One region of the Clostridioides sp. LIBA-6622 genome, then DNA from elsewhere that is predicted to be linked to it. Evidence: a T-box and tRNA genes for the amino acid it is inferred to sense, from the RefSeq annotation. Region 1 holds a T-box; the other regions hold tRNA genes.
The links. The T-box of region 1 lies ahead of asnS (asparagine--tRNA ligase). A T-box ahead of a tRNA ligase gene usually reads a tRNA of that ligase, here a tRNA-Asn.
Positions count from the first base shown of each region.

Region 2: it has a tRNA-Asn gene. The T-box ahead of asnS (asparagine--tRNA ligase) is inferred to sense a tRNA for this amino acid. The anticodon was not compared.
Region 3: it has a tRNA-Asn gene. The T-box ahead of asnS (asparagine--tRNA ligase) is inferred to sense a tRNA for this amino acid. The anticodon was not compared.

Region 1 covers NZ_CP196998.1:2,471,149-2,480,924, forward strand. The annotation lists gene ACTG47_RS11830 (YARHG domain-containing protein) at 1-352, opposite strand, end outside; gene ACTG47_RS11835 (hypothetical protein) at 553-1,011, opposite strand; gene asnS (asparagine--tRNA ligase) at 1,190-2,587, opposite strand; T-box leader at 2,666-2,900, opposite strand; gene ACTG47_RS11845 (CDIF630_02480 family spore surface protein) at 3,102-3,296, opposite strand; gene cspC (bile acid germinant receptor pseudoprotease CspC) at 3,410-5,083, opposite strand; gene cspBA (bifunctional germination protease/germinant receptor pseudoprotease CspBA) at 5,093-8,488, opposite strand; gene ACTG47_RS11860 (VWA domain-containing protein) at 8,691-9,776, opposite strand, start outside.
Region 2 covers NZ_CP196998.1:28,941-38,716, reverse strand. The annotation lists tRNA gene ACTG47_RS00365 (tRNA-Ile) at 1-41, opposite strand, end outside; tRNA gene ACTG47_RS00360 (tRNA-Met) at 56-129, opposite strand; tRNA gene ACTG47_RS00355 (tRNA-Phe) at 136-211, opposite strand; tRNA gene ACTG47_RS00350 (tRNA-Ser) at 215-303, opposite strand; tRNA gene ACTG47_RS00345 (tRNA-Lys) at 306-381, opposite strand; tRNA gene ACTG47_RS00340 (tRNA-Gln) at 390-465, opposite strand; tRNA gene ACTG47_RS00335 (tRNA-Arg) at 475-551, opposite strand; tRNA gene ACTG47_RS00330 (tRNA-Gly) at 576-650, opposite strand; tRNA gene ACTG47_RS00325 (tRNA-Leu) at 675-758, opposite strand; tRNA gene ACTG47_RS00320 (tRNA-Tyr) at 768-852, opposite strand; tRNA gene ACTG47_RS00315 (tRNA-Thr) at 867-941, opposite strand; tRNA gene ACTG47_RS00310 (tRNA-Asp) at 953-1,029, opposite strand; tRNA gene ACTG47_RS00305 (tRNA-Val) at 1,035-1,110, opposite strand; tRNA gene ACTG47_RS00300 (tRNA-Gly) at 1,116-1,189, opposite strand; tRNA gene ACTG47_RS00295 (tRNA-Glu) at 1,199-1,273, opposite strand; tRNA gene ACTG47_RS00290 (tRNA-Met) at 1,281-1,356, opposite strand; tRNA gene ACTG47_RS00285 (tRNA-Leu) at 1,372-1,457, opposite strand; tRNA gene ACTG47_RS00280 (tRNA-Asn) at 1,462-1,536, opposite strand; tRNA gene ACTG47_RS00275 (tRNA-Cys) at 1,543-1,616, opposite strand; tRNA gene ACTG47_RS00270 (tRNA-Lys) at 1,623-1,698, opposite strand; tRNA gene ACTG47_RS00265 (tRNA-His) at 1,707-1,783, opposite strand; tRNA gene ACTG47_RS00260 (tRNA-Pro) at 1,790-1,866, opposite strand; tRNA gene ACTG47_RS00255 (tRNA-Ile) at 1,889-1,965, opposite strand; tRNA gene ACTG47_RS00250 (tRNA-Met) at 1,980-2,053, opposite strand; tRNA gene ACTG47_RS00245 (tRNA-Phe) at 2,060-2,135, opposite strand; tRNA gene ACTG47_RS00240 (tRNA-Ser) at 2,139-2,227, opposite strand; tRNA gene ACTG47_RS00235 (tRNA-Lys) at 2,244-2,316, opposite strand; tRNA gene ACTG47_RS00230 (tRNA-Gln) at 2,326-2,401, opposite strand; tRNA gene ACTG47_RS00225 (tRNA-Arg) at 2,409-2,485, opposite strand; tRNA gene ACTG47_RS00220 (tRNA-Leu) at 2,517-2,600, opposite strand; tRNA gene ACTG47_RS00215 (tRNA-Tyr) at 2,610-2,694, opposite strand; tRNA gene ACTG47_RS00210 (tRNA-Thr) at 2,709-2,783, opposite strand; tRNA gene ACTG47_RS00205 (tRNA-Asp) at 2,795-2,871, opposite strand; tRNA gene ACTG47_RS00200 (tRNA-Val) at 2,877-2,952, opposite strand; tRNA gene ACTG47_RS00195 (tRNA-Gly) at 2,958-3,031, opposite strand; tRNA gene ACTG47_RS00190 (tRNA-Glu) at 3,041-3,115, opposite strand; tRNA gene ACTG47_RS00185 (tRNA-Met) at 3,123-3,198, opposite strand; tRNA gene ACTG47_RS00180 (tRNA-Leu) at 3,214-3,299, opposite strand; tRNA gene ACTG47_RS00175 (tRNA-Asn) at 3,305-3,379, opposite strand; rRNA gene rrf (5S ribosomal RNA) at 3,386-3,502, opposite strand; rRNA gene ACTG47_RS00165 (23S ribosomal RNA) at 3,685-6,581, opposite strand; rRNA gene ACTG47_RS00160 (16S ribosomal RNA) at 6,822-8,324, opposite strand; gene ugtA (glycolipid MHDRG biosynthesis glycosyltransferase UgtA) at 8,833-9,776, shown strand, end outside.
Region 3 covers NZ_CP196998.1:131,640-141,415, reverse strand. The annotation lists gene ACTG47_RS01000 (pyridoxal phosphate-dependent aminotransferase) at 1-10, shown strand, start outside; rRNA gene rrf (5S ribosomal RNA) at 186-302, opposite strand; rRNA gene ACTG47_RS00990 (23S ribosomal RNA) at 417-3,313, opposite strand; tRNA gene ACTG47_RS00985 (tRNA-Ala) at 3,583-3,658, opposite strand; rRNA gene ACTG47_RS00980 (16S ribosomal RNA) at 3,714-5,216, opposite strand; tRNA gene ACTG47_RS00975 (tRNA-Met) at 5,333-5,409, opposite strand; tRNA gene ACTG47_RS00970 (tRNA-Phe) at 5,417-5,492, opposite strand; tRNA gene ACTG47_RS00965 (tRNA-Ile) at 5,496-5,572, opposite strand; tRNA gene ACTG47_RS00960 (tRNA-Pro) at 5,579-5,655, opposite strand; tRNA gene ACTG47_RS00955 (tRNA-Trp) at 5,716-5,791, opposite strand; tRNA gene ACTG47_RS00950 (tRNA-Ile) at 5,803-5,876, opposite strand; tRNA gene ACTG47_RS00945 (tRNA-Pro) at 5,881-5,957, opposite strand; tRNA gene ACTG47_RS00940 (tRNA-Ser) at 5,966-6,056, opposite strand; tRNA gene ACTG47_RS00935 (tRNA-Ser) at 6,081-6,169, opposite strand; tRNA gene ACTG47_RS00930 (tRNA-Lys) at 6,172-6,247, opposite strand; tRNA gene ACTG47_RS00925 (tRNA-Gln) at 6,258-6,333, opposite strand; tRNA gene ACTG47_RS00920 (tRNA-Arg) at 6,343-6,419, opposite strand; tRNA gene ACTG47_RS00915 (tRNA-Gly) at 6,430-6,503, opposite strand; tRNA gene ACTG47_RS00910 (tRNA-Tyr) at 6,513-6,597, opposite strand; tRNA gene ACTG47_RS00905 (tRNA-Thr) at 6,612-6,686, opposite strand; tRNA gene ACTG47_RS00900 (tRNA-Asp) at 6,698-6,774, opposite strand; tRNA gene ACTG47_RS00895 (tRNA-Val) at 6,780-6,855, opposite strand; tRNA gene ACTG47_RS00890 (tRNA-Glu) at 6,861-6,935, opposite strand; tRNA gene ACTG47_RS00885 (tRNA-Asn) at 6,940-7,014, opposite strand; rRNA gene rrf (5S ribosomal RNA) at 7,022-7,138, opposite strand; rRNA gene ACTG47_RS00875 (23S ribosomal RNA) at 7,274-9,776, opposite strand, start outside.

The sequences.
Region 1 (9,776 bases):
TAAATTCATACGAATTAAGTTCACCAGAAAGTAAGTCTGATGCTAATTTTTCCTTTTCTTTTTTTAAATTATATTTATACAAGTTGTTCTCTTTATCCTGAATTAATATTGATTGCTCTCCACTTATATAATCCCTCTTTGTATCTATAGGTATATCTGATGCTATTTTTTCTTCATCCTTACTTTGTGTCTTTATATATACATCTGTCATACCATCAGAATTATCCTCATCTCTTTTTAATAGTATAAGAGAATTATCTCCTTTATCCTGACTATTTTTAGAATTATTTTTTGTACAACCTGTGCATATAAGTACCAAACTTAAAGCCATAAATAACCATTTATTAGACATTCTTACTCCCCCTCATGATAATAATAAAGCTTATTGTATAATAGATAACGAAATAAATATTTTTTAAATTTAACATTTTACATATTTTCATACTATACCCTTATATATTTGTAATGTAAAGCTAGTCTATAAATTTCATTTATATTTTTTCTATAATTATCCAAAATCACTTTATCATTTATAGTATATCACAACAAACGTTATCCTAGCATATTAACTATAACTACTCCAAAAGCTTTTAATGCTTCTTGAATCACTTCATTTCCTCCATAAGGATATCCCATGGGATTAAAATAAAGTCTTGAAGTTTTTTCTCCAATCATTTTGCAACCTTCTATTGTATAATCACCTATCCCAATTTCAGAAAATACAGTTTCAAAATCCCATGGAACAGACTTCAGATATTCTTTTCGTTTTTCTTCATCCAATAGTTTATATTTCTCCCAAAATTGTTTATTTTCTTCTTCTGTTGGCCACCAAAAATAATCCAACTCTTCTCTATAATAAAAATCTTCTACTCTTTCTAAAATATAGTATTCCAAATCATTAACTTGTATACAATCATTTTTTATACTTGCTATATATGAAAATAAATTCTTAATCCTATTAAATACTTCAATCTTATCCACATTAAATTCAATAAAACAAAATTCACACATTATATTCCCTCCCAACTTTGATATTTTATAGTTATATTGTATTACAAAATAAAATTAATTAAATCATATATTTACAAATACAATAAAAATAACTTGTATATATCCAAGCTAGATAATATACAAGTTATTTAATATTTTTATTCCTAAAATTATATGATTGTATTAGAATTTATAATTATTAGAATTCAGCATTTTTAGGAGTTCTTGGGAAAGGTATAACGTCTCTTATATTAGACATGCCTGTCATATACATAATTATTCTCTCAAATCCAAGACCAAATCCAGAGTGAGTAGCAGTACCAAATTTTCTAAGCTCTAAATACCACCAGTAATCTTCTTCTCTTAATCCCATTTCATGAATTCTATCTAATAACACATCTTCTCTTTCTTCTCTCTGAGAGCCTCCCACTATTTCTCCAACACCAGGAACTAATAAATCCATTGCTCTAACAGTTTTACCATCTTCATTCATTCTCATGTAGAAAGCTTTTATATCTTTTGGATAATCAGTTACAAATACTGGACAATTGTATATTTGCTCTGTTATATATCTTTCATGCTCAGTTTGAAGGTCACATCCCCATTCAACTGGATACTCAAATTCATGACCTGACTCAATCAATAACTCTACTGCTTTAGTATATGTTATTCTAACAAATTCAGAGTTTACTATCTTATTTAATCTTTCTAATAATCCTTTATCTATAAAGCTATTGAAGAATTCCATTTCTTCAGGAGCATTCTCTAAAACATAACTTATAACATATTTTATCATATCTTCTGCAAGTTCCATGTTATCTTCAAGGTCTGCAAAAACTATTTCAGGCTCTATCATCCAAAATTCTGAAGCATGTCTTCCTGTGTAAGAGTTTTCCGCTCTAAATGTAGGTCCAAAAGTATAAACATTTCTAAAAGAAAGTGCCATTATTTCAGCATTTAATTGTCCACTAACTGTTAAATTTGATTCTTTTCCAAAGAAATCTTGAGTATAGTCTATTTTTCCATCTTCTGTTTTTGGAATATCATTTAAATCCATAGTTGTTATTCTAAACATTTCTCCTGCACCCTCACAGTCACTACCTGTTATGATTGGAGAATGTGCATATACAAAGTTTCTTTCTTGGAAAAACTTGTGTATTGCATATGCAGCTATTGATCTTACTCTAAATACAGCTGAAAAAGTATTACTTCTTGGTCTTAAATGTGCTATTGTTCTTAAATATTCAAGAGTATGTCTTTTCTTTTGTAGTGGATATGAACTATCTGATTCACCTTCTACAACTATACTTTTTGCATGTATTTCTACAGGTTGTTTAGCCCCTTCTGTCGACACCAATTCACCTTCTACAAGTATAGATGAACTTATTGCTAATTTCCCTATTTCTTTAAAATTTTCTACTTTCTCATCAAATACTATTTGCATGTTCTTGAAGAAGCTTCCATCATTTAACTCTATAAATCCAAAGTTTTTAGATACTCTAGATGTTCTTATCCATCCAGCTACTTTTACAGTTTTCCCTATGTACTGCTCTTTGTCTCTGTACAATTCTTTTACTGTTATAAATTCTTTTTGCATTTTAAATCCTCCTAATATAATTGTTATTAATGTTTCTTATAAATATAATTTCAATAAAAAAAGCCCTTCATCCCTATATAAAGGGACGAAAGACTATTACTTTCGCGGTACCACCCTAATTGTCATAAATGACCTCTTAGTTAAGCAATGCTTAAAGCCTGTAACGGTGCCTTCCGTCTAAATCTACTTGCTAAATAAGCTTTCGATTAGAAACTCCAAGATGTTCTTCAATATAAACCTCGTATTGAGCTCTCACCATCCTCAACTCGCTAAAACTACATTTTATATTTACTCTTCTCTTCACAGTATTTATCTTTTATTATTTCCGCTAATTAACAAAATTATACCAATTTATAAATTTTTAGTCAATAAATTTATATAATTGATACTGATTGTTATTTATAAAAAAAGTAGAGTAATACCTTGTTCATCAAACTAGATACAGGTTCTCAAACCAAGACTACTCTACAAAATTACAATAAATACTCATTTTCATTATTGAATCTTACAATTTTTATAACTTACTTCCATTGTCAACCCAATCTTTTGCTTCTTCAACACTATTAAGTGAAGGTATTGAAACTTTACTATGAGGTTTTAATTTTTCAACATCAGCCCATGCTGCTGTTGACTCATTTCCAACTAAAAGTGGACTTCTAAGTCTTTTATTATCTTTGCCTTTTAATGCTCTTGCTTTTTTATTTTCCAAAACTATCACCTCTATTATTTATTTAGTAATAGTTTTAGCAATTTTTCAAATTAAATTCATAAGTCGAAATTATAATGACTTTTAAATCAATAATTTTTTTAATAGTTTTTCATTTACAAAGTATTTGCTATCTGTTGAATTGTATTTTTCAAATCTAAAATTCCATACCCTTGTGATACATTGGGATATGTATATATATCAAGTTTTGTAGCTCCCAATATTAAATACGTTTTTAAAACTTGTGTAAATAATGCTAACCTTGGTATATTATCTTGTTTTTCTAGATATTCCATTAATAAAGCTAATACACCAGTAACTATAGAACTACTAATGCCTGTTCCAGTTCCAGTATTATATGTTCCGTTTTTGTATGTAGATATTATATCTACACCTGGAGCTACTATATCTGGTTTAATTCCTCTTCCTCTAATTGGACCTTTTGAAGAACCAATCCACATACTATCAGTTTTATTATTGAATGTACCAACTGTTATTACATCATCACTAGCAGCATACATGGTTATTGTAGCAATTGAATCAGGGTCTAAAAATCTTGTATCTGGGGCTATCAAGTTTTTATTTGGTAAATATATATCATATTCCCCTCCTATTATAAGTTCTGAAGTCAATCTTAAAGTCCATACTCCAGGTTTTATATCTGTCAATTTTATCTCCAGATTTTCTTTTCCAGAAGTTATATATGGATAAATAAATCTCATTGCATAAGTAGTATTTTCTAAGTTAAATTTTCCTCTATATACATAAAAATCTGGAGAATACCTTATATCATGACTAACTTCACCTGAAGGAGATATTATCTGTGCTCCTATTTTATCTGGTCCATTTGTATTTAGTGTTATATCAAGTGCATAGTCATCCCCATCTTGTATTATTACATCTTGTACTTCACCTACACTGCTAAATCTACCAGAATAATGAATATCTGTATTCCCTTGATTACCTGCACCACTAACTACTACCACACCAGCACTACTCAATAGATTAAAAGTATCTAATATCGAAGTAGTCGCTACAGCACCTGATTTAACTCCAATAGTTAAATTTATTATTATAGGTCTATTTTCTGTCCTTGCTATATTAGTAACATATGTTATAGCTGCTAGAAAGTCTGAAACACTGTAATTTATCCTTCCAGCGTAATAAGTATCAGTATATGATTTTAATTTAACTACTATTAAGTCTGATTCTGTAGTAATACCTCTATACTGTGAATTTACTCTTCCATTTCCAACCAATATACCAGAAGCCAAAGTTCCAGTACCTATATTATCTTGACTTAAACTCCCATCATTTCTACTTATGGCTATATTTAACTCACTTCTTGTAAATTCACTTCCAAAAATAAAACCTTCTGGAGGTGGATTTGTATTTGCTTCTTGGTCCCATAATTTTAAAACTTTACTACTTCCATCAGCATTTATAAAATCAGGATGCAAGTAATCTATGCCTGAATCTATAACTGCCAATAAAATTCCTCTTCCTGTTATATCATTGTATGGATTTTCATATATATATTCAGTTTCAGCAGCTGTAGTAACAGTTTCTCCATTGTTTACATTGTTAGTTATATCAATCAAACTACTCATAGGAGCAGACTCTTCCCACCACGCTACTTGCAAAATATTATTTAAAATAGTTTCATTAAAATCCATAGGGACATATATTACTGCAAGCTGGCTATTTAAAACCATATACCTGTTTATACCATTTTCTTGGAGTGCAGTCTCTATATCACCTTGATAAATTATACAATAAGATTTTTCCATAACTCCCTCCTACCTTAACACATCAAACATACCTCTAACATCTAAAGAACCATATCCAGCACTTGTGTTTGGATATACTGTATTTAAATTTTTTCTAGCTCCAGCTTGCATAAATGTTTTTACTTTTTGAACATATGCTTGGTTTGGATATCTACCATCAGCAAAAGTATATTGAAAATACATTGAAGCAGCCCCTGCAACATGTGCGCTTGCTGCTGCTGTGCCAGTTATAGTTGCATATGTATTGCCAGGATAAGCTGCTATTATACTAACTCCTGGTGCCACTAAATCTGGCTTCAATCTATTTTCAATAGTTGGTCCTCTCGATGAACTTTGCCATAAACTATTATTGATAGTGTTATATGCTCCTACAGTTATTAAATCATCTTGAATAGCAGGATAATTTATAGTATAAAAAGGGTCAACTTGTCTAAATCTAGTTCCACTTTTTAAAAGAACTCTATTTGGCAAATACAAGTTGTATATACCATTTAGAATATAAACTCCAACTAATCTGATTTTCCATACTCCTCTTTTAGCATTTTTCAAAGTAATATTAGTAAACTGTTGCCCTGAAAAAGTAGTCGGATATACATATGTTATAGAATAATCAGTTCCTTCTAAATCAAATAGACCAGTAACTCTATTGTAACTAGATACCCCAACACTTTTACTTTCTTCACCTGAAGGTGATACTATTATTACATCTGCCTTATCTGGTTTATTTAACCAAAGTTCTAGTGACAATTCTTCTTCCTCTTCACTTAGCTCCAGCTCAATCTCAACAGAGCCACCTGCATGTAGTATCCTTCCAGAGGTATGTGTTTGTGTATTGCCCTCATTTCCTGCCCCCGCTGTTATGCATAGACCTCTAGTAAAGAAAGCTTTTTCACTATTACTTCTATTAGTTAAACCAGCTAAACTACTACTACCCAAAGATACATTTATAACTAATGGTCTTCCGAGTTCAAAAGCCTTTTTATACGCATACTGAGATGCAGCAAATAACATTGCACTATTATAAAAACCATCTATCTTTCCAAGTTTTATTATTATCAATTCAGCATCTTCTGCTATCCCTGCATATTCATTATTCACATTTCCCAACCCTGCACATATGCCACTGAGCATAGTTCCTTGACCGACCTCATCCTGAGATAAACTAGGGTCATTATCTGCAATAGCTCGATTTATATCTTCTCGTGTATATTCTGTTCCAATATAAAAACCTTCAGGTGGACTTCCTTCTTTTGTTTGGTCCCATAGATATACTATCTTTGAAGTTCCATCTGGATAAATGAAATCTTTGTGTAGATAGTCTATTCCTGTATCTGCAATTGCTATTAGTGTGCCTCTTCCTGTTATTGTAATATTAGGATTGTTTTTAAAGAAATTTACACCTATCTCTTCTGTTGCAACTATACCACCAAAAGTCCCTTGATTGATAGTCCCAAGTAGTGACATCTTTATAGTTGATTCTGACCTTATAATTGATGGAAGCTCCAATACCCTTTGTATACTATTATAATCAGAAGTATCTATGGGTAATATACCTAATGAGTCACTTAATTTAATAAACTCAGAATCCATACCTAAAGCATTTAATTCACTTTCAAATTCAGGAGTATGAATTATATTTATTCCTGCCAAAACTCCAGTTTGTCTATTCATATCCTCATTACAAAAACTCTCTAAGCTAATATCCTTTTTTATATTATTATAACCCTCTATAAGTTTATAATTGTTCTCTTCATCTTTAAACGATTTGTTAACACTTCTATATACAATACCATCAGTCTCCAAATCTTGATTTATATTCGATAAAGTATATAAATCTATATCTGCTAAATTTAAGAATCCAAATCCTGATGAATTGTTTGGATAAGATTGATTAGTTAGCCTTCTTGCTCCTCTTAAAAGTAATGCTCTTAGTTTTTGAGAATATAAAAATAAATCATTTCCATTTACAATTCCCCATTCCATAAATAATGAACAGACACCTGTAACATGAGGAGTAGCCATACTAGTTCCACTTAATGCCCCACTTGTACCTCCAGGTAAAAAAGATATTATATCTTCTCCTGGAGCCAATAAATCTGGCTTAAATACTCCCGATTGTGTATCTCCTTCTCCAGAAAATATGGATACTATATCTGTTCTTGAATTGAAACTACCTACTGTTATAACTCTACTTGCTGTCCCAGGAACTGTTACAGTAAGCTCTTGAGTAGGAATTAGAAATCTCGTATTTCTATTTAATCCTTCAGAAGTAGGTAAATATATATTTACATTCCCAGTTACAATGTCTATCGGCTCAAATACAATTCTCCATAGACCTGGATTTATTTGTGTATTTGAACTTAATTGTAGAGTAACTCTCCTTGTAAGAGAATATGGAGCTATAGGATAAAAATAACCAGTTACCCTAGTTTCTCCCAAAGTATTTCTTATTTCACCTGAAGTTAAAGAAATTGATTGTGTTTGGGTATTTGATGGGCTCACCAAATGTACACTAAAATCATCAACAAAATCTGGCCATATATTTATATTTAATATACGTTCCCCTTCTCCAACTATAAACTCAACTTCTTCTGTAGTATTATTTTGGAGTCTAATCCTTTTGTGACCACCTTTATCTGCATTATTTCCAGCTGCTACAACTATATTATTTTTCCAAAATAAACACATATCATCTATATATTGTTCGAATAAGGAAGTTCCTCTATGTGACCCTTCATTACTTCCATAACTTATATTTAATGTAACTGGCATTCTTAATTCTAATGCTCTATCTAAAATAAATTTAATCGCCCTCATGAACTCTGTACTTCTTGAAAAAACATCTGTTTGTATATTTCCTACTCTCACTACTATTATCCTAGCATCGCTTGCAATAGTTGCACATATCCCTCCAACATGTGTCCCATGTAAGCTAGTTGTTGAAATAGGTATATACATATTTCCAGCTATTGCATTATTTATATCTTCATTAGTATATAATGTCCCCTCTCTAAAACCTTCTGGGGGATTACCTTGAATAGACTGGTCCCAATAATATAATATTTTAGACCTTCCATCACTATCTCTAAATACAGGTAGAGTATAATCTATTCCCGAATCGATTATACCAATTATAGTTCCTTTACCAGTTAAACCAGTTCTATTCTTAAATCCTGTTATTCCTGTACTTGAAAAACTTTGAACGTCTTGAGTTTGTAATATGAAAGGTTTTTCTATAAACTCAATTTCTGGATAAGTTAAAAGTGTATTTACATCTTCTTCATTACTTGATGTTATTATTGCATATGATGAATTAAGTATTTCTACTGAGACCCCTAATTCTTGTTCTAATCTCAATATATCTCCATTGTATTTTACAATTAATTCATAATTTATTATAATCACCTCGATTTCTAAAATTATTATTAATGTATATGTTTTCTGTAGGTCTAAAATGTATTAGAGTATATAATTTTTGAGTCTCAATTATACAAACAACTCTTCTCAATGTCATATACTCTTTATAAAACCTTAACTTTTTTAGTAATTAATTGAAAATAAATAATGATGGTACAATTTTTAGTAAATTGTACCATCATTATTTGTTTTACCTTGACACCATTAAATTTTTTAATGCTTTCTCCAAACCCTTTACAGTTAATGGAAACATGTTAAATTCACTTTGTATTAATCTTTGAGTCTGATACCAATAACTAATTGAATCCCATCCATCTCTCAATTCTGGATTTAACCATACAATTTTACTATACTTTCTTTTAAATATTTTTAGCCACTCTATTCCAGGAGTGTAATTGTATGGTCCACGGTAATTACCACCAATATTAAGTAACTCAGTAGGTGACATGGAAGCATCTCCTACAATTATAACTTTATAGTTTTTATCTATATTTTTTAATATCCATTCAGTCTCAATAGACTTGCTTAACCAACATTCAGGTGTTGTAAATAATCTATCATAAAGACAGTTATGAAAATAATATACTTTTACATCTTTAAAATGATTTGATTTACTTACAGACTGAAACAGTGTATTACATAAAGTACTATATCCTCTCATCGATCCACCTGAATCCATAAGTAATAAAAGCTTCACTGTATTTTTTCTTGGCTTCTCAAAAAACAACTTTAAATATCCTGCGTTATTACAAGTCTCTTCAATAGTCTTATCCAAGTCAAGTTCTGTTTTTGGAGCATCTATTCTAGTAGAAAATTGACGAAGCCTTTTTAATGCAACTTGAAACTGACGCATATTTAAAACTTCATCATCTCTAAAGTCTCTATACTTTCTTTCTCCTGCAACTTCCAAAACAGCTCTACCATAGGTTGAATTCCCCCCTATACGTATACCAGTTTGTCCCTTTCCTGAATGACCTAATTCAGAAGTACCTCCTGTTCCTATCCAATAATTACCTCCATTATGTGGAGAATCTTGTTCTTTTATACGTTCTTCTAACTTAGCTCTTAGTTCGTCAAGATTTATATTTGGATTTTGTTCTAGTCTTTCAAATTCTTCTAAATTTATATCTGTTTTATTAAGCCAATTCATAATTTCTTCTGGAATTTCTTCTTGGTGCTCTATTCCTTTAAAATACTCTAAAAACACTGCATCAAACTTATCAAAATCACTTTCACTTTTTATTAAAATCATCCTACAAAGATAGTAGAAATTTGA
Region 2 (9,776 bases), 1.7 Mb from region 1:
GGTTATGAGCCGGGCGCTCTAACCAACTGAGCTAATGGCCCACATTAAATTTTAGTAGCGGTAATAGGAGTCGAACCTATGACCTTTCGGGTATGAACCGAACGCTCTAGCCAACTAAGCTATACCGCCATATTTTGGTGCCCAGAGGCGGAATCGAACCACCGACACGGGGATTTTCAGTCCCCTGCTCTACCGACTGAGCTATCTGGGCATCTGGCGGAGAGGGTGGGATTCGAACCCACGGCCCCTTTCGAAGTCACTGGTTTTCAAGACCAGCTCCTTAAACCACTCGGACACCTCTCCATTGGTGATCTATCCGCGACTCGAACGCGGGACACCCTGATTAAAAGTCAGGTGCTCTACCGACTGAGCTAATAGACCATGTTATTTGGCTGGGGATGCAGGACTTGAACCTACGCATACATGAGTCAAAGTCATGTGCCTTACCGACTTGGCTAATCCCCAATATATATGTGGTGAGCGCACAGGGATTCGAACCCCGGACACACGCCTTAGAAGGGCGTTGCTCTATCCAGCTGAGCTATGCACCCACATTACAATATAAACATAAAATTTGGAGCGGGAAACGAGATTCGAACTCGCGACTTCAACCTTGGCAAGGTTGCGCTCTACCACTGAACTATTCCCGCTCGTTTATTAAATTGAATAAAAAATGGTGCGGATGAAGGGAGTCGAACCCCCACGCCAATGGCGCTAGATCCTAAGTCTAGTGCGTCTGCCAATTCCGCCACATCCGCGCATTTTTCTGGTGGAGGATGGTGGATTCGAACCACCGAAGTCGATGACAACAGATTTACAGTCTGCCCCCTTTGGCCGCTCGGGAAATCCTCCGTATTAATTTTACATGGAGCTGGTGATAGGAATCGAACCTACAACCTGCTGATTACAAGTCAGCTGCTCTACCGTTGAGCCACACCAGCATTTTTTATTTTGGCGACCTGGAAGGGGTTCGAACCCTCGACCTCCAGCGTGACAGGCTGGCATTCTAACCAACTGAACTACCAGGCCGCAAATGGTGGGACCAACAGGGCTCGAACCTGTGACCCCCTGCTTGTAAGGCAGGTGCTCTCCCAGCTGAGCTATGGTCCCATTTTTGGAGCGGGTGAAGGGGATCGAACCCTCACAGCTGGCTTGGAAGGCCAGAACTCTACCATTGAGCTACACCCGCATATTTAATTGGTGACTCGTAGGGGAATTGAACCCCTGTTACCGCCGTGAAAGGGCGGTGTCTTAACCTCTTGACCAACGAGCCATTTTAATGGTTGCGGAGGCAGGACTCGAACCTACGACCTTCGGGTTATGAGCCCGACGAGCTGCCAACTGCTCCACTCCGCGATATTGTTTTATAAGTGCCGAAGACCGGAATCGAACCGGTACGAGAGGTAAGTCCCGCAGGATTTTAAGTCCTGTGCGTCTGCCAGTTCCGCCACTTCGGCTTTTTGGCTCCAAGGGTGGGGCTCGAACCCACAGCCTACCGGTTAACAGCCGGTTGCTCCACCGTTGAGCTACCTTGGAATATATTGGAGGCGACACCCAGATTTGAACTGGGGATCAAGGAGTTGCAGTCCACTGCCTTACCACTTGGCTATGTCGCCGCCTTTTGGTGATCTATCCGCGACTCGAACGCGGGACACCCTGATTAAAAGTCAGGTGCTCTACCGACTGAGCTAATAGACCATATTAGTTGGGGTGGATAATGAGAGTCGAACTCACGACCTCCAGAGCCACAATCTGGCGCTCTAACCAACTGAGCTATACCCACCTTAATTGGTCGAGGTGAAGGGACTCGAACCCCCGGCCCCATGGTCCCAAACCATGTGCGCTACCAAACTGCGCTACACCTCGAAGTTATTTACTTAATTTAATGTGGTGGGCCATCAGGGACTCGAACCCCAGACCTACCGGTTATGAGCCGGGCGCTCTAACCAACTGAGCTAATGGCCCACATTAAATTTTAGTAGCGGTAATAGGAGTCGAACCTATGACCTTTCGGGTATGAACCGAACGCTCTAGCCAACTAAGCTATACCGCCATATTTTGGTGCCCAGAGGCGGAATCGAACCACCGACACGGGGATTTTCAGTCCCCTGCTCTACCGACTGAGCTATCTGGGCATCTGGCGGAGAGGGTGGGATTCGAACCCACGGCCCCTTTCGAAGTCACTGGTTTTCAAGACCAGCTCCTTAAACCACTCGGACACCTCTCCATATTCTACTTCACAATGATTCATCCGAGGATCGAACTCGGGACACCCTGATTAAGAGTCAGGTGCTCTGCCAGCTGAGCTAATGAACCTAATTTTAATGGCTGGGGATGCAGGACTCGAACCTACGCATACATGAGTCAAAGTCATGTGCCTTACCGACTTGGCTAATCCCCAATATATGTGGTGAGCGCACAGGGATTCGAACCCCGGACACACGCCTTAGAAGGGCGTTGCTCTATCCAGCTGAGCTATGCACCCACAATTTATATATATACAAATTAAATAAAAATGGTGCGGATGAAGGGAGTCGAACCCCCACGCCAATGGCGCTAGATCCTAAGTCTAGTGCGTCTGCCAATTCCGCCACATCCGCGCATTTTTCTGGTGGAGGATGGTGGATTCGAACCACCGAAGTCGATGACAACAGATTTACAGTCTGCCCCCTTTGGCCGCTCGGGAAATCCTCCGTATTAACTTTACATGGAGCTGGTGATAGGAATCGAACCTACAACCTGCTGATTACAAGTCAGCTGCTCTACCGTTGAGCCACACCAGCATTTTTTGTTTTGGCGACCTGGAAGGGGTTCGAACCCTCGACCTCCAGCGTGACAGGCTGGCATTCTAACCAACTGAACTACCAGGCCGCAAATGGTGGGACCAACAGGGCTCGAACCTGTGACCCCCTGCTTGTAAGGCAGGTGCTCTCCCAGCTGAGCTATGGTCCCATTTTTGGAGCGGGTGAAGGGGATCGAACCCTCACAGCTGGCTTGGAAGGCCAGAACTCTACCATTGAGCTACACCCGCATATTTAATTGGTGACTCGTAGGGGAATTGAACCCCTGTTACCGCCGTGAAAGGGCGGTGTCTTAACCTCTTGACCAACGAGCCATTTTAATGGTTGCGGAGGCAGGACTCGAACCTACGACCTTCGGGTTATGAGCCCGACGAGCTGCCAACTGCTCCACTCCGCGATATTGTTTTATAAGTGCCGAAGACCGGAATCGAACCGGTACGAGAGGTAAGTCCCGCAGGATTTTAAGTCCTGTGCGTCTGCCAGTTCCGCCACTTCGGCTTTTTTGGCTCCAAGGGTGGGGCTCGAACCCACAGCCTACCGGTTAACAGCCGGTTGCTCCACCGTTGAGCTACCTTGGAATATCCACGTGGCTATGTCCTACTCTCCCAGGCAGTTTCCCACCAAGTACCATCAGCGCTAAAGAGCTTAACTTCTGTGTTCGGAATGGGAACAGGTGTATCCTCTTTGCTATTATAACCACATATTGCCTATTTATAAGACAAGTATTATATTAACATCTTTATTTTTAAATGTCAATAGTTTTAAAGTACTAAATAGTAATTGTTCAATATGATATATACCATATTAATTGAAGTTAGTACTTTACATAGAGTTAACACTCTAAAAACTGCACATATATTTTACTGAATGGACATCAAATAATTTGGTCAAGTCCTCGACCTATTAGTATCGATAAGCTAAATACATTGCTGCACTTACACCTTCGACCTATCAACCAGATAGTCTTTCTGGGGTCTTACCCTTACGGTGGGAAATCTTATCTTGAAGTCGGCTTCGCGCTTAGATGCTTTCAGCGCTTATCCATTCCGTACATAGCTACCCAGCCATGCCCTTGGCAGAACAACTGGTACACCAGAGGTACGTCCATCCCGGTCCTCTCGTACTAAGGACAGGTCTTCTCAAATTTCCTACGCCTGCGACGGATAGGGACCGAACTGTCTCACGACGTTCTGAACCCAGCTCGCGTACCACTTTAATGGGCGAACAGCCCAACCCTTGGGACCTACTACAGCCCCAGGATGTGATGAGCCGACATCGAGGTGCCAAACCTCCCCGTCGATGTGGACTCTTGGGGGAGATAAGCCTGTTATCCCCAGGGTAGCTTTTATCCGTTGAGCGATGGCCCTTCCACGCAGAACCACCGGATCACTAAGTCCGATTTTCATCCTTGCTCGACCTGTATGTCTTGCAATCAAGCTCTCTTTTGCCTTTACACTCTACGTACGATTTCCGACCGTACTGAGAGAACCTTTGAGCGCCTCCGTTACCTTTTGGGAGGCGACCGCCCCAGTCAAACTGCCCACCTGACAGTGTCCCAAGACCAGATTCATGGCCTATGGTTAGAGTCCCAGTACTACAAGGGTGGTATCCCAAGGATGGCTCCGCCAAAACTGGCGTCCTGGTTTCAAAGCCTCCCACCTATCCTGTACATGTAGTACCAAGACCCAATGTCAAGCTACAGTAAAGCTCCATGGGGTCTTTCCGTCCTGTCGCAGGTATCCGGCATCTTCACCGGAATTACAATTTCACCGAGTCTGTTGTTGAGACAGTGCCCAAATCGTTACGCCTTTCGTGCGGGTCGGAACTTACCCGACAAGGAATTTCGCTACCTTAGGACCGTTATAGTTACGGCCGCCGTTTACTGGGGCTTAAGTTCACTGCTTCGATTGCTCTAACAGATCCCCTTAACCTTCCAGCACCGGGCAGGCGTCAGCTCCTATACATCGTCTTGCGACTTAGCAGAAACCTATGTTTTTGGTAAACAGTCGCTTGGGCCTATTCTCTGCGGCCACCAGATGGTGGCACCCCTTATCCCTAAGTTACGGGGTCATTTTGCCGAGTTCCTTAACAACAGTTCTCTCGCGGGCCTTAGGATACTCTCCTCACCCACCTGTGTCGGTTTGCGGTACGGGTACCTTTAACCTCGATAGAGACTTTTCTTGACAGTGTGAAATCAGCTACTTCGCTACTAAATTTCGCTCCCCATCACATCCCAGCATTATCAAAGCGGATTTACCTACTCTGACTGCCTCAATGCTTGGGCACACATAACCAACAGTGTGCTTAGCTTATCCTACTGTGTCATCCCATCTCTCAAACGGTTATCGGTAGTACAGGAATATCAACCTGTTGTCCATCACCTACGCCTTTCGGCCTCAGCTTAGGTCCCGACTAACCCAGGGCGGACGAACCTTCCCCTGGAAACCTTGGGTTTACGGCCTGTGGGATTCTCACCCACATCTCGCTACTCATGCCAACATTCTCACTCCCATACTGTCCACATGTCCTTACGGTCATGCTTCAACCCGTATGGGAAGCTCCCCTACCCATCATAATGATGCCGTAGCTTCGGTAGTAAGTTTTAGCCCCGGAAATCTTCGGCGCAGGATCACTCGACCAGTGAGCTATTACGCACTCTTTGAATGAGTGGCTGCTTCTAAGCCAACATCCTGGTTGTCTGTGCAATCCCACATCCTTTACCACTTAACTTACATTTAGGGACCTTAGCTGACGATCTGGGCTGTTGCCCTTTCGACTATGAATCTTATCACCCACAGTCTGACTCCCAAGTATAAGATGACGGCATTCGGAGTTTGATAGTCTTCGGTAGGTGCAATACCCCCTAGGACATTCAGTGCTCTACCTCCGTATCTCTCACCTTGAGGCTAGCCCTAAAGCTATTTCGGGGAGAACCAGCTATCTCCGGGCTCGATTGGAATTTCACCGCTACCCACAAGTCATCCCCGAGCTTTTCAACGCTCGTGGGTTCGGACCTCCACGAAATTTTACTTTCGCTTCATCCTGCTCATGGGTAGGTCGCCCGGTTTCGGGTCTACGTCAAGTAACTGAACGCTCAGTTAAAACTCGCTTTCGCTACGGCTCCACACCTTAAGTGCTTAACCTTGCTACTTAACGTAACTCGTTGGCCCGTTCTACAAAAAGTACGCGGTCACACAAGAAATGTGCTTCCACAGCTTGTAAGTGCAGGGTTTCAGGTTCTATTTCACTCCCCTCCCGGGGTTCTTTTCACCTTTCCCTCACGGTACTATACGCTATCGGTCACTAGGTAGTATTTAGCCTTGGAGGGTGGTCCCTCCTGCTTCCCACAGGGTTTCACGTGTCCCGTGGTACTCTGGATCATATCTAAAGTCTTCTCGTTTAACATACAGGACTATTACCTTCTGTGGTGGGTCTTTCCAAACCTCTTCAATTACGATACCTCTTCGTTATGATATGTCCGCAACCCCAATAAAGAAAACTTTATTGGTTTGGGCTCTTCCGCGTTCGCTCGCCGCTACTTACGGAATCGAATTTCTTTCTCTTCCTTCAGGTACTTAGATGTTTCAGTTCCCTGAGTTCCCCTCATTAAGCTATGAATTCACTTAATGATACTTAGACATTACTCTAAGTGAGTTTCCTCATTCGGAAATCTTCGGATCAAAGTTTACGTGCAACTCCCCGAAGCTTATCGCAGCTTATCGCGTCCTTCATCGGCTCCTAGTGCCAAGGCATCCGCCCTGCACCCTTAATAACTTGACCAGTTAAAAAGGTTTGATAGATTAAAGTCTATCAACTTGATAATTTTAAAAAGTTATCAACTTTATATATTACAAATTAGATGTCATATCACTAAATATATATGCAGTTTTTAAGGTGCTAACGCACATCTTCAACAAACAAACTTCACATTGGTTTAGTTTATCTAGTTGATTCAAGTGCTAATTTTGAGTATTCGTAAAAACGAACCCTCAAAATTAAACAGTAGGCAATTCTCCTTAGAAAGGAGGTGATCCAGCCGCACCTTCCGATACGGCTACCTTGTTACGACTTCACCCCAGTTATTGATTCCACCTTCGACGACTTCTTCCAAAAGGTTAGATAATCGGCTTCGGGCGTCTCCAACTCCCGTGGTGTGACGGGCGGTGTGTACAAGACCCGGGAACGCATTCACCGCAGCATTCTGATCTGCGATTACTAGTAACTCCAGCTTCATGTAGGCGAGTTTCAGCCTACAATCCGAACTGAGAGTAGCTTTAAGGGATTAGCTCCACCTTACGGCTTGGCAACCCTCTGTACTACCCATTGTAGCACGTGTGTAGCCCTAAGCATAAGGGGCATGATGATTTGACGTCATCCCCACCTTCCTCCAGGTTATCCCTGGCAGTCTCTCTAGAGTGCCCAACTTAATGATGGCAACTAAAGACAAGGGTTGCGCTCGTTGCGGGACTTAACCCAACATCTCACGACACGAGCTGACGACAACCATGCACCACCTGTCACCAATGTCCCCGAAGGGAACTCTCCGATTAAGGAGATGTCATTGGGATGTCAAGCTTAGGTAAGGTTCTTCGCGTTGCTTCGAATTAAACCACATGCTCCGCTACTTGTGCGGGTCCCCGTCAATTCCTTTGAGTTTCACTCTTGCGAGCGTACTTCCCAGGCGGAGTACTTAATGCGTTAGCTGCGGCACCGAGGGGGGTAACCCCCGACACCTAGTACTCATCGTTTACAGCGTGGACTACCAGGGTATCTAATCCTGTTTGCTCCCCACGCTTTCGTGCCTCAGCGTCAGTTACAGTCCAGAGAGCCGCCTTCGCAACTGGTGTTCCTCCTAATATCTACGCATTTCACCGCTACACTAGGAATTCCACTCTCCTCTCCTGCACTCAAGTCTCCCAGTTTCAAGAGCTTACTACGGTTGAGCCGTAGCCTTTCACTCCTGACTTGAAAGACCGCCTACGCACCCTTTACGCCCAGTAAATCCGGATAACGCTAGCCCCCTACGTATTACCGCGGCTGCTGGCACGTAGTTAGCCGGGGCTTCCTCCTCAAGTACCGTCATTATCTTCCTTGAGGACAGAGTTTTACGACCCGAAGGCCTTCATCACTCACGCGGCGTTGCTGCATCAGGCTTTCGCCCATTGTGCAATATTCCCCACTGCTGCCTCCCGTAGGAGTTTGGACCGTGTCTCAGTTCCAATGTGGCCGATCACCCTCTCAGGTCGGCTACTGATCGTCGCCTTGGTAAGCCGTTACCTTACCAACTAGCTAATCAGACGCGGGTCCATCCTGTACTGGCTCACCTTTGATATTTAAGAGATGCCTCTCAAATATGTTATCCCGTATTAGCATACCTTTCGGTATGTTATCCGTGTGTACAGGGTAGGTTACCCACGCGTTACTCACCCGTCCGCCGCTCTTTACCGAAGTAAATCGCTCAACTTGCATGTGTTAGGCACGCCGCCAGCGTTCATCCTGAGCCAGGATCAAACTCTCAAATAAAAGTTTATCAGGCTCAGATACTATTGTTATCAAAATATCTGGCTTTATGGTTTGTTTCTTAATATAAATTAACCTACTGTTTAATTTTCAATGTTCGTGTTTATTTCTTTTTCCTTTTTTCAAGGACAAGTAATACTATATCACCTTTATTTATTCAAGTCAATATAATTTTTCAATTTTTTTGATTTTTTATTCCTTATATATTTTTATATTCAATTTTTTTGATTTAATACTGTTCTATAAGTGTTTATTTCATAAAACTAATATATATTCTATGCTCAATATTCCTTTTTATTCTATAATTAATTTTTTTATTTATAATAGATATTTATAATAGTGCATACTTTCTAAAATTAATTTACATTTCTTTCACTTGTAATTTTTGTAATCTTGTATTAGATTAATATTAAAAAATAATTTATTAATAGTTTGATTTACAATGACAATTTATATACATCAAAATATAATATCATACAAATACTATGCTACATTTTAGGAGGATTTTATTATGAGCAAAAAAGTATTAATAATGTCTGCTTCCACTGGTGGTGGGCATAATAGAGCTGCTCTAGCTATTAAAGAAGAGCTTACTTCCAAAACAATTGATGGAGAAGCAATTGAATGTGAGATAATAGATAGTTTAAAATTAGTTAATAACACAATGGATAAGATAATTTCAAGAGGATATGAAAAATCTGCTATATATACACCCAAAGCATATGGAAGTGTATATAGATTATCTGAAACTAATCTTTTATCAAAAAATGAATTTAAAGACAATTTAATAATAACATTTATGGCAAAAAAATTTAAAAAACTTATTAGAAGTACAAAACCAGATTTAATCATCGGAACACATCCTTTTCCAATGATTGCTCTTAGTACATTGAAAAAAAACTTTGACTTACATAATAATGAGTCAAATACTTATACAGAGTATTTTTATAAACATCACACAAACACGATTAATGTTCCTCCACTTATTTCTGTATTAACTGATTATACTACGCATTCTACATGGATACAAAATGAAATTGATTATTATATAGTTGGTCATGAATATGTAAAAGAATTATTAGTATTTGATGGAGTTGAAGCTAGCAAAATTAGAACCTTTGGAATTCCTGTCGAGAAATCATTTCTTTCTCATAGAGATAAAGAAATTGTTCTTTCTGAGTTAAATTTATCTCCTGATAAATTGACGGTTTTACTTATGGGTGGTAGTTTTGGAGCTGGAAATATAAAAGAAACGCTAGACGAGTTATTAGATACTGATAGAGACTTTCAAATACTTGTAATAACTGGTAGAAACGAAAGCTTAAAAGAAAAAATCGAAAAAAAACTTATGTCTCGCTCTCATAATAAAAATGTATGTGTTCTTGGATATACTAATAAAATGAATGATATTTTGGCTTCTATAGATGTATTAGTAAGCAAACCTGGTGGACTTAC
Region 3 (9,776 bases), 1.8 Mb from region 1:
GGCACAATAACAATTTAAATTAAATAATTCTTGTATATAAAGTATTTAATTATAGTTAACATGCTAAATAAGTAGATAAAATGATAAAAGACCTACTGATTTTTATACCAGTAAGTCTTTTATTTTTCACAATTAAAACAATAAATTAAAGTAGTAATTTATAATAAAATATAATAAAAAAGATTACGTGGCTACGTCCTACTCTCCCAGGCAGTTTCCCACCAAGTACCATCAGCGCTAGAGAGCTTAACTTCTGTGTTCGGAATGGGAACAGGTGTATCCTCTCTGCTATTGTAACCACATAATCTTTATGCTTAATATCTCTATTAAGTTTTTAGAATCTAGTAATACTAGTTTCTTTAGAGTTAACACTCTAAAAACTGCACATATATTTTACTGAATGGACATCAAATAATTTGGTCAAGTCCTCGACCTATTAGTATCGATAAGCTAAATACATTGCTGCACTTACACCTTCGACCTATCAACCAGATAGTCTTTCTGGGGTCTTACCCTTGCGGTGGGAAATCTTATCTTGAAGTCGGCTTCGCGCTTAGATGCTTTCAGCGCTTATCCATTCCGTACATAGCTACCCAGCCATGCCCTTGGCAGAACAACTGGTACACCAGAGGTACGTCCATCCCGGTCCTCTCGTACTAAGGACAGGTCTTCTCAAATTTCCTACGCCTGCGACGGATAGGGACCGAACTGTCTCACGACGTTCTGAACCCAGCTCGCGTACCACTTTAATGGGCGAACAGCCCAACCCTTGGGACCTACTACAGCCCCAGGATGTGATGAGCCGACATCGAGGTGCCAAACCTCCCCGTCGATGTGGACTCTTGGGGGAGATAAGCCTGTTATCCCCAGGGTAGCTTTTATCCGTTGAGCGATGGCCCTTCCACGCAGAACCACCGGATCACTAAGTCCGATTTTCATCCTTGCTCGACCTGTATGTCTTGCAATCAAGCTCTCTTTTGCCTTTACACTCTACGTACGATTTCCGACCGTACTGAGAGAACCTTTGAGCGCCTCCGTTACCTTTTGGGAGGCGACCGCCCCAGTCAAACTGCCCACCTGACAGTGTCCCAAGACCAGATTCATGGCCTATGGTTAGAGTCCCAGTACTACAAGGGTGGTATCCCAAGGATGGCTCCGCCAAAACTGGCGTCCTGGTTTCAAAGCCTCCCACCTATCCTGTACATGTAGTACCAAGACCCAATGTCAAGCTACAGTAAAGCTCCATGGGGTCTTTCCGTCCTGTCGCAGGTATCCGGCATCTTCACCGGAATTACAATTTCACCGAGTCTGTTGTTGAGACAGTGCCCAAATCGTTACGCCTTTCGTGCGGGTCGGAACTTACCCGACAAGGAATTTCGCTACCTTAGGACCGTTATAGTTACGGCCGCCGTTTACTGGGGCTTAAGTTCACTGCTTCGATTACTCTAACAGATCCCCTTAACCTTCCAGCACCGGGCAGGCGTCAGCTCCTATACATCGTCTTGCGACTTAGCAGAAACCTATGTTTTTGGTAAACAGTCGCTTGGGCCTATTCTCTGCGGCCACCAGATGGTGGCACCCCTTATCCCTAAGTTACGGGGTCATTTTGCCGAGTTCCTTAACAACAGTTCTCTCGCGGGCCTTAGGATACTCTCCTCACCCACCTGTGTCGGTTTGCGGTACGGGTACCTTTAACCTCGATAGAGACTTTTCTTGACAGTGTGAAATCAGCTACTTCGCTACTAAATTTCGCTCCCCATCACATCCCAGCATTATCAAAGCGGATTTACCTACTCTGACTGCCTCAATGCTTGGGCACACATAACCAACAGTGTGCTTAGCTTATCCTACTGTGTCATCCCATCTCTCAAACGGTTATCGGTAGTACAGGAATATCAACCTGTTGTCCATCACCTACGCCTTTCGGCCTCAGCTTAGGTCCCGACTAACCCAGGGCGGACGAACCTTCCCCTGGAAACCTTGGGTTTACGGCCTGTGGGATTCTCACCCACATCTCGCTACTCATGCCAACATTCTCACTCCCATACTGTCCACATGTCCTTACGGTCATGCTTCAACCCGTATGGGAAGCTCCCCTACCCATCATAATGATGCCGTAGCTTCGGTAGTAAGTTTTAGCCCCGGAAATCTTCGGCGCAGGATCACTCGACCAGTGAGCTATTACGCACTCTTTGAATGAGTGGCTGCTTCTAAGCCAACATCCTGGTTGTCTGTGCAATCCCACATCCTTTACCACTTAACTTACATTTAGGGACCTTAGCTGACGATCTGGGCTGTTACCCTTTCGACTATGAATCTTATCACCCACAGTCTGACTCCCAAGTATAAGATGACGGCATTCGGAGTTTGATAGTCTTCGGTAGGTGCAATACCCCCTAGGACATTCAGTGCTCTACCTCCGTATCTCTCACCTTGAGGCTAGCCCTAAAGCTATTTCGGGGAGAACCAGCTATCTCCGGGCTCGATTGGAATTTCACCGCTACCCACAAGTCATCCCCGAGCTTTTCAACGCTCGTGGGTTCGGACCTCCACGAAATTTTACTTTCGCTTCATCCTGCTCATGGGTAGGTCGCCCGGTTTCGGGTCTACGTCAAGTAACTGAACGCTCAGTTAAAACTCGCTTTCGCTACGGCTCCACACCTTAAGTGCTTAACCTTGCTACTTAACGTAACTCGTTGGCCCGTTCTACAAAAAGTACGCGGTCACACAAGAAATGTGCTTCCACAGCTTGTAAGTGCAGGGTTTCAGGTTCTATTTCACTCCCCTCCCGGGGTTCTTTTCACCTTTCCCTCACGGTACTATACGCTATCGGTCACTAGGTAGTATTTAGCCTTGGAGGGTGGTCCCTCCTGCTTCCCACAGGGTTTCACGTGTCCCGTGGTACTCTGGATCATATCTAAAGTCTTCTCGTTTAACATACAGGACTATTACCTTCTGTGGTGGGTCTTTCCAAACCTCTTCAATTACGATACCTCTTCGTTATGATATGTCCGCAACCCCAATAAAGAAAACTTTATTGGTTTGGGCTCTTCCGCGTTCGCTCGCCGCTACTTACGGAATCGAATTTCTTTCTCTTCCTTCAGGTACTTAGATGTTTCAGTTCCCTGAGTTCCCCTCATTAAGCTATGAATTCACTTAATGATACTTAGACATTACTCTAAGTGAGTTTCCTCATTCGGAAATCTTCGGATCAAAGTTTACGTGCAACTCCCCGAAGCTTATCGCAGCTTATCGCGTCCTTCATCGGCTCCTAGTGCCAAGGCATCCGCCCTGCACCCTTAATAACTTGACCAGTTAAAAAGGTTTGATAGATTAAAGTCTATCAACTTGATAATTTTAAAAAGTTATCAGCTTTATATATTACAAATTAGATGTCATATCACTAAATATATATGCAGTTTTTAAGGTGCTAACGCACATCGCCAACAAACAAACTTCACATTCGTTCAGTTTATTCTGTTGCTTAAGGTGCTAACGCACAAAGCTTGAATAAAAATAAGCTTAAAGTGCAATGTAAGAGTCTACTAGATAAATCAAAGATTTAAGTAATATGCTCTTAAATGGTGGAGATGAGGAGAGTCGAACTCCTGACCCCTTGCTTGCAAGGCAAGTGCTCTCCCAACTGAGCTACACCCCCAAATATGAAGTTCATAAAGAACTTTCAAAATTAAACAGTAGGCAATTCTCCTTAGAAAGGAGGTGATCCAGCCGCACCTTCCGATACGGCTACCTTGTTACGACTTCACCCCAGTTATTGATTCCACCTTCGACGACTTCTTCCAAAAGGTTAGATAATCGGCTTCGGGCGTCTCCAACTCCCGTGGTGTGACGGGCGGTGTGTACAAGACCCGGGAACGCATTCACCGCAGCATTCTGATCTGCGATTACTAGTAACTCCAGCTTCATGTAGGCGAGTTTCAGCCTACAATCCGAACTGAGAGTAGCTTTAAGGGATTAGCTCCACCTTACGGCTTGGCAACCCTCTGTACTACCCATTGTAGCACGTGTGTAGCCCTAAGCATAAGGGGCATGATGATTTGACGTCATCCCCACCTTCCTCCAGGTTATCCCTGGCAGTCTCTCTAGAGTGCCCAACTTAATGATGGCAACTAAAGACAAGGGTTGCGCTCGTTGCGGGACTTAACCCAACATCTCACGACACGAGCTGACGACAACCATGCACCACCTGTCACCAATGTCCCCGAAGGGAACTCTCCGATTAAGGAGATGTCATTGGGATGTCAAGCTTAGGTAAGGTTCTTCGCGTTGCTTCGAATTAAACCACATGCTCCGCTACTTGTGCGGGTCCCCGTCAATTCCTTTGAGTTTCACTCTTGCGAGCGTACTTCCCAGGCGGAGTACTTAATGCGTTAGCTGCGGCACCGAGGGGGGTAACCCCCGACACCTAGTACTCATCGTTTACAGCGTGGACTACCAGGGTATCTAATCCTGTTTGCTCCCCACGCTTTCGTGCCTCAGCGTCAGTTACAGTCCAGAGAGCCGCCTTCGCAACTGGTGTTCCTCCTAATATCTACGCATTTCACCGCTACACTAGGAATTCCACTCTCCTCTCCTGCACTCAAGTCTCCCAGTTTCAAGAGCTTACTACGGTTGAGCCGTAGCCTTTCACTCCTGACTTGAAAGACCGCCTACGCACCCTTTACGCCCAGTAAATCCGGATAACGCTAGCCCCCTACGTATTACCGCGGCTGCTGGCACGTAGTTAGCCGGGGCTTCCTCCTCAAGTACCGTCATTATCTTCCTTGAGGACAGAGTTTTACGACCCGAAGGCCTTCATCACTCACGCGGCGTTGCTGCATCAGGCTTTCGCCCATTGTGCAATATTCCCCACTGCTGCCTCCCGTAGGAGTTTGGACCGTGTCTCAGTTCCAATGTGGCCGATCACCCTCTCAGGTCGGCTACTGATCGTCGCCTTGGTAAGCCGTTACCTTACCAACTAGCTAATCAGACGCGGGTCCATCCTGTACTGGCTCACCTTTGATATTTAAGAGATGCCTCTCAAATATGTTATCCCGTATTAGCATACCTTTCGGTATGTTATCCGTGTGTACAGGGTAGGTTACCCACGCGTTACTCACCCGTCCGCCGCTCTTTACCGAAGTAAATCGCTCAACTTGCATGTGTTAGGCACGCCGCCAGCGTTCATCCTGAGCCAGGATCAAACTCTCAAACAAAAGTTTATCAGGCTCAGATACTATTGTTATCAAAATATCTGGCTTTATGGTTTGTTTCTTGTTTTATAAATTAACCTACTGTTTAATTTTCAAAGTTCTTTAATGATATAGTTAGATGGTAGCGGTAATAGGAGTCGAACCTATGACCTTTCGGGTATGAACCGAACGCTCTAGCCAACTAAGCTATACCGCCCTATTTCTGGTGCCCAGAGGCGGAATCGAACCACCGACACGGGGATTTTCAGTCCCCTGCTCTACCGACTGAGCTATCTGGGCAAATGGTGGGCCTAGCTGGACTCGAACCAGCGACCTCACGCTTATCAGGCGTGCGCTCTAACCACCTGAGCTATAGGCCCTTTTCTTGGTCGAGGTGAAGGGACTCGAACCCCCGGCCCCATGGTCCCAAACCATGTGCGCTACCAAACTGCGCTACACCTCGAAATTTTATTTACTATCTTATACTACTCTAAAATTCATTTTTTTTCAAGTCCTTTTTATTTGGCAGGGGTGGAGGGACTCGAACCCCCGGCGCACGGTTTTGGAGACCGACGCTCTACCAACTGAGCTACACCCCTATGAAGAATAGTGGACCTTCAGGGACTCGAACCCCAGACCTACCGGTTATGAGCCGGGCGCTCTAACCAACTGAGCTAAAGGTCCAAGTTGGTCGAGGTGAAGGGACTCGAACCCCCGGCCCCATGGTCCCAAACCATGTGCGCTACCAAACTGCGCTACACCTCGTTTTTAAATGGCGGAGAAGGAGGGATTCGAACCCTCGCACCGGTTACCCAGCCTAATCCCTTAGCAGGGGATCCTCTTGAGCCACTTGAGTACTTCTCCAAATTAAGTCCTATTTATTTTACTTGGCGGAGAGGGTGGGATTCGAACCCACGGCCCCTTTCGAAGTCACTGGTTTTCAAGACCAGCTCCTTAAACCACTCGGACACCTCTCCATTGGTGATCTATCCGCGACTCGAACGCGGGACACCCTGATTAAAAGTCAGGTGCTCTACCGACTGAGCTAATAGACCATATTTTATTTGGCTGGGGATGCAGGACTCGAACCTACGCATACATGAGTCAAAGTCATGTGCCTTACCGACTTGGCTAATCCCCAATATATATGTGGTGAGCGCACAGGGATTCGAACCCCGGACACACGCCTTAGAAGGGCGTTGCTCTATCCAGCTGAGCTATGCACCCACGCTTTTTTTGGAGCGGGTGAAGGGGATCGAACCCTCACAGCTGGCTTGGAAGGCCAGAACTCTACCATTGAGCTACACCCGCATATTTAATTGGTGGAGGATGGTGGATTCGAACCACCGAAGTCGATGACAACAGATTTACAGTCTGCCCCCTTTGGCCGCTCGGGAAATCCTCCGTATTAGTTTTACATGGAGCTGGTGATAGGAATCGAACCTACAACCTGCTGATTACAAGTCAGCTGCTCTACCGTTGAGCCACACCAGCATTTTTTGTTTTGGCGACCTGGAAGGGGTTCGAACCCTCGACCTCCAGCGTGACAGGCTGGCATTCTAACCAACTGAACTACCAGGCCGCAAATGGTGGGACCAACAGGGCTCGAACCTGTGACCCCCTGCTTGTAAGGCAGGTGCTCTCCCAGCTGAGCTATGATCCCACAAATGGTGACTCGTAGGGGAATTGAACCCCTGTTACCGCCGTGAAAGGGCGGTGTCTTAACCTCTTGACCAACGAGCCATATTGGCTCCAAGGGTGGGGCTCGAACCCACAGCCTACCGGTTAACAGCCGGTTGCTCCACCGTTGAGCTACCTTGGAATATCCAACGTGGCTATGTCCTACTCTCCCAGGCAGTTTCCCACCAAGTACCATCAGCGCTAGAGAACTTAACTTCTGTGTTCGGAATGGGAACAGGTGTATCTTCTCTGCTATTATAACCACATTTTTTTCTTTCTTGTTGCTAGGACAAGTATAATATTAACATTTTTTGTTATTTTTGTCAATACTTTTTTTATTTTTTTTAGAGTTAGTACTCTAAAAACTGCACATATATCTTACTGAATGAACATCAAATAATTTGGTCAAGTCCTCGACCTATTAGTATCGATAAGCTAAATACATTGCTGCACTTACACCTTCGACCTATCAACCAGATAGTCTTTCTGGGGTCTTACCCTTGCGGTGGGAAATCTTATCTTGAAGTCGGCTTCGCGCTTAGATGCTTTCAGCGCTTATCCATTCCGTACATAGCTACCCAGCCATGCCCTTGGCAGAACAACTGGTACACCAGAGGTACGTCCATCCCGGTCCTCTCGTACTAAGGACAGGTCTTCTCAAATTTCCTACGCCTGCGACGGATAGGGACCGAACTGTCTCACGACGTTCTGAACCCAGCTCGCGTACCACTTTAATGGGCGAACAGCCCAACCCTTGGGACCTACTACAGCCCCAGGATGTGATGAGCCGACATCGAGGTGCCAAACCTCCCCGTCGATGTGGACTCTTGGGGGAGATAAGCCTGTTATCCCCAGGGTAGCTTTTATCCGTTGAGCGATGGCCCTTCCACGCAGAACCACCGGATCACTAAGTCCGATTTTCATCCTTGCTCGACCTGTATGTCTTGCAATCAAGCTCTCTTTTGCCTTTACACTCTACGTACGATTTCCGACCGTACTGAGAGAACCTTTGAGCGCCTCCGTTACCTTTTGGGAGGCGACCGCCCCAGTCAAACTGCCCACCTGACAGTGTCCCAAGACCAGATTCATGGCCTATGGTTAGAGTCCCAGTACTACAAGGGTGGTATCCCAAGGATGGCTCCGCCAAAACTGGCGTCCTGGTTTCAAAGCCTCCCACCTATCCTGTACATGTAGTACCAAGACCCAATGTCAAGCTACAGTAAAGCTCCATGGGGTCTTTCCGTCCTGTCGCAGGTATCCGGCATCTTCACCGGAATTACAATTTCACCGAGTCTGTTGTTGAGACAGTGCCCAAATCGTTACGCCTTTCGTGCGGGTCGGAACTTACCCGACAAGGAATTTCGCTACCTTAGGACCGTTATAGTTACGGCCGCCGTTTACTGGGGCTTAAGTTCACTGCTTCGATTGCTCTAACAGATCCCCTTAACCTTCCAGCACCGGGCAGGCGTCAGCTCCTATACATCGTCTTGCGACTTAGCAGAAACCTATGTTTTTGGTAAACAGTCGCTTGGGCCTATTCTCTGCGGCCACCGGATGGTGGCACCCCTTATCCCTAAGTTACGGGGTCATTTTGCCGAGTTCCTTAACAACAGTTCTCTCGCGGGCCTTAGGATACTCTCCTCACCCACCTGTGTCGGTTTGCGGTACGGGTACCTTTAACCTCGATAGAGACTTTTCTTGACAGTGTGAAATCAGCTACTTCGCTACTAAATTTCGCTCCCCATCACATCCCAGCATTATCAAAGCGGATTTACCTACTCTGACTGCCTCAATGCTTGGGCACACATAACCAACAGTGTGCTTAGCTTATCCTACTGTGTCATCCCATCTCTCAAACGGTTATCGGTAGTACAGGAATATCAACCTGTTGTCCATCACCTACGCCTTTCGGCCTCAGCTTAGGTCCCGACTAACCCAGGGCGGACGAACCTTCCCCTGGAAACCTTGGGTTTACGGCCTGTGGGATTCTCACCCACATCTCGCTACTCATGCCAACATTCTCACTCCCATACTGTCCACATGTCCTTACGGTCATGCTTCAACCCGTATGGGAAGCTCCCCTACCCATCATAATGATGCCGTAGCTTCGGTAGTAAGTTTTAGCCCCGGAAATCTTCGGCGCAGGATCACTCGACCAGTGAGCTATTACGCACTCTTTGAATGAGTGGCTGCTTCTAAGCCAACATCCTGGTTGTCTGTGCAATCCCACATCCTTTACCACTTAACTTACATTTAGGGACCTTAGCTGACGATCTGGGCTGTTGCCCTTTCGACTATGAATCTTATCACCCACAGTCTGACTCCCAAGTATAAGATGACGGCATTCGGAGTTTGATAGTCTTCGGTAGGTGCAATACCCCCTAGGACATTCAGTGCTCTACCTCCGTATCTCTCACCTTGAGGCTAGCCCTAAAGCTATTTCGGGGAGAACCAGCTATCTCCGGGCTCGATTGGAATTTCACCGCTACCCACAAGTCATCCCCGAGCTTTTCAACGCTCGTGGGTTCGGACCTCCACGAAATTTTACTTTCGCTTCATCCTGCTCATGGGTAGGTCGCCCGGTTTCGGGTCTACGTCAAGTAACTGAACGCTCAGTTAAAACTCGCTTTCGCTACGGCTCCACACCTTAAGTGCTTAACCTTGCTACTTAACGTAACTCGTTGGCCCGTTCTACAAAAAGTACGCGGTCACACAAGAAATGTGCTTCCACAGCTTGTAAGTGCAGGGTTTCAGGTTCTATTTCACTCCCCTCCCGGGGTTCTTTTCACCTTTCCCTCACGGTACTATACGCTATCGGTCACTAGGTAGTATTTAGCCTTGGAGGGTGGTCCCTCCTGCTTCCCACAGGGTTTCACGTGTCCCGTGGTACTCTGGATCATATCT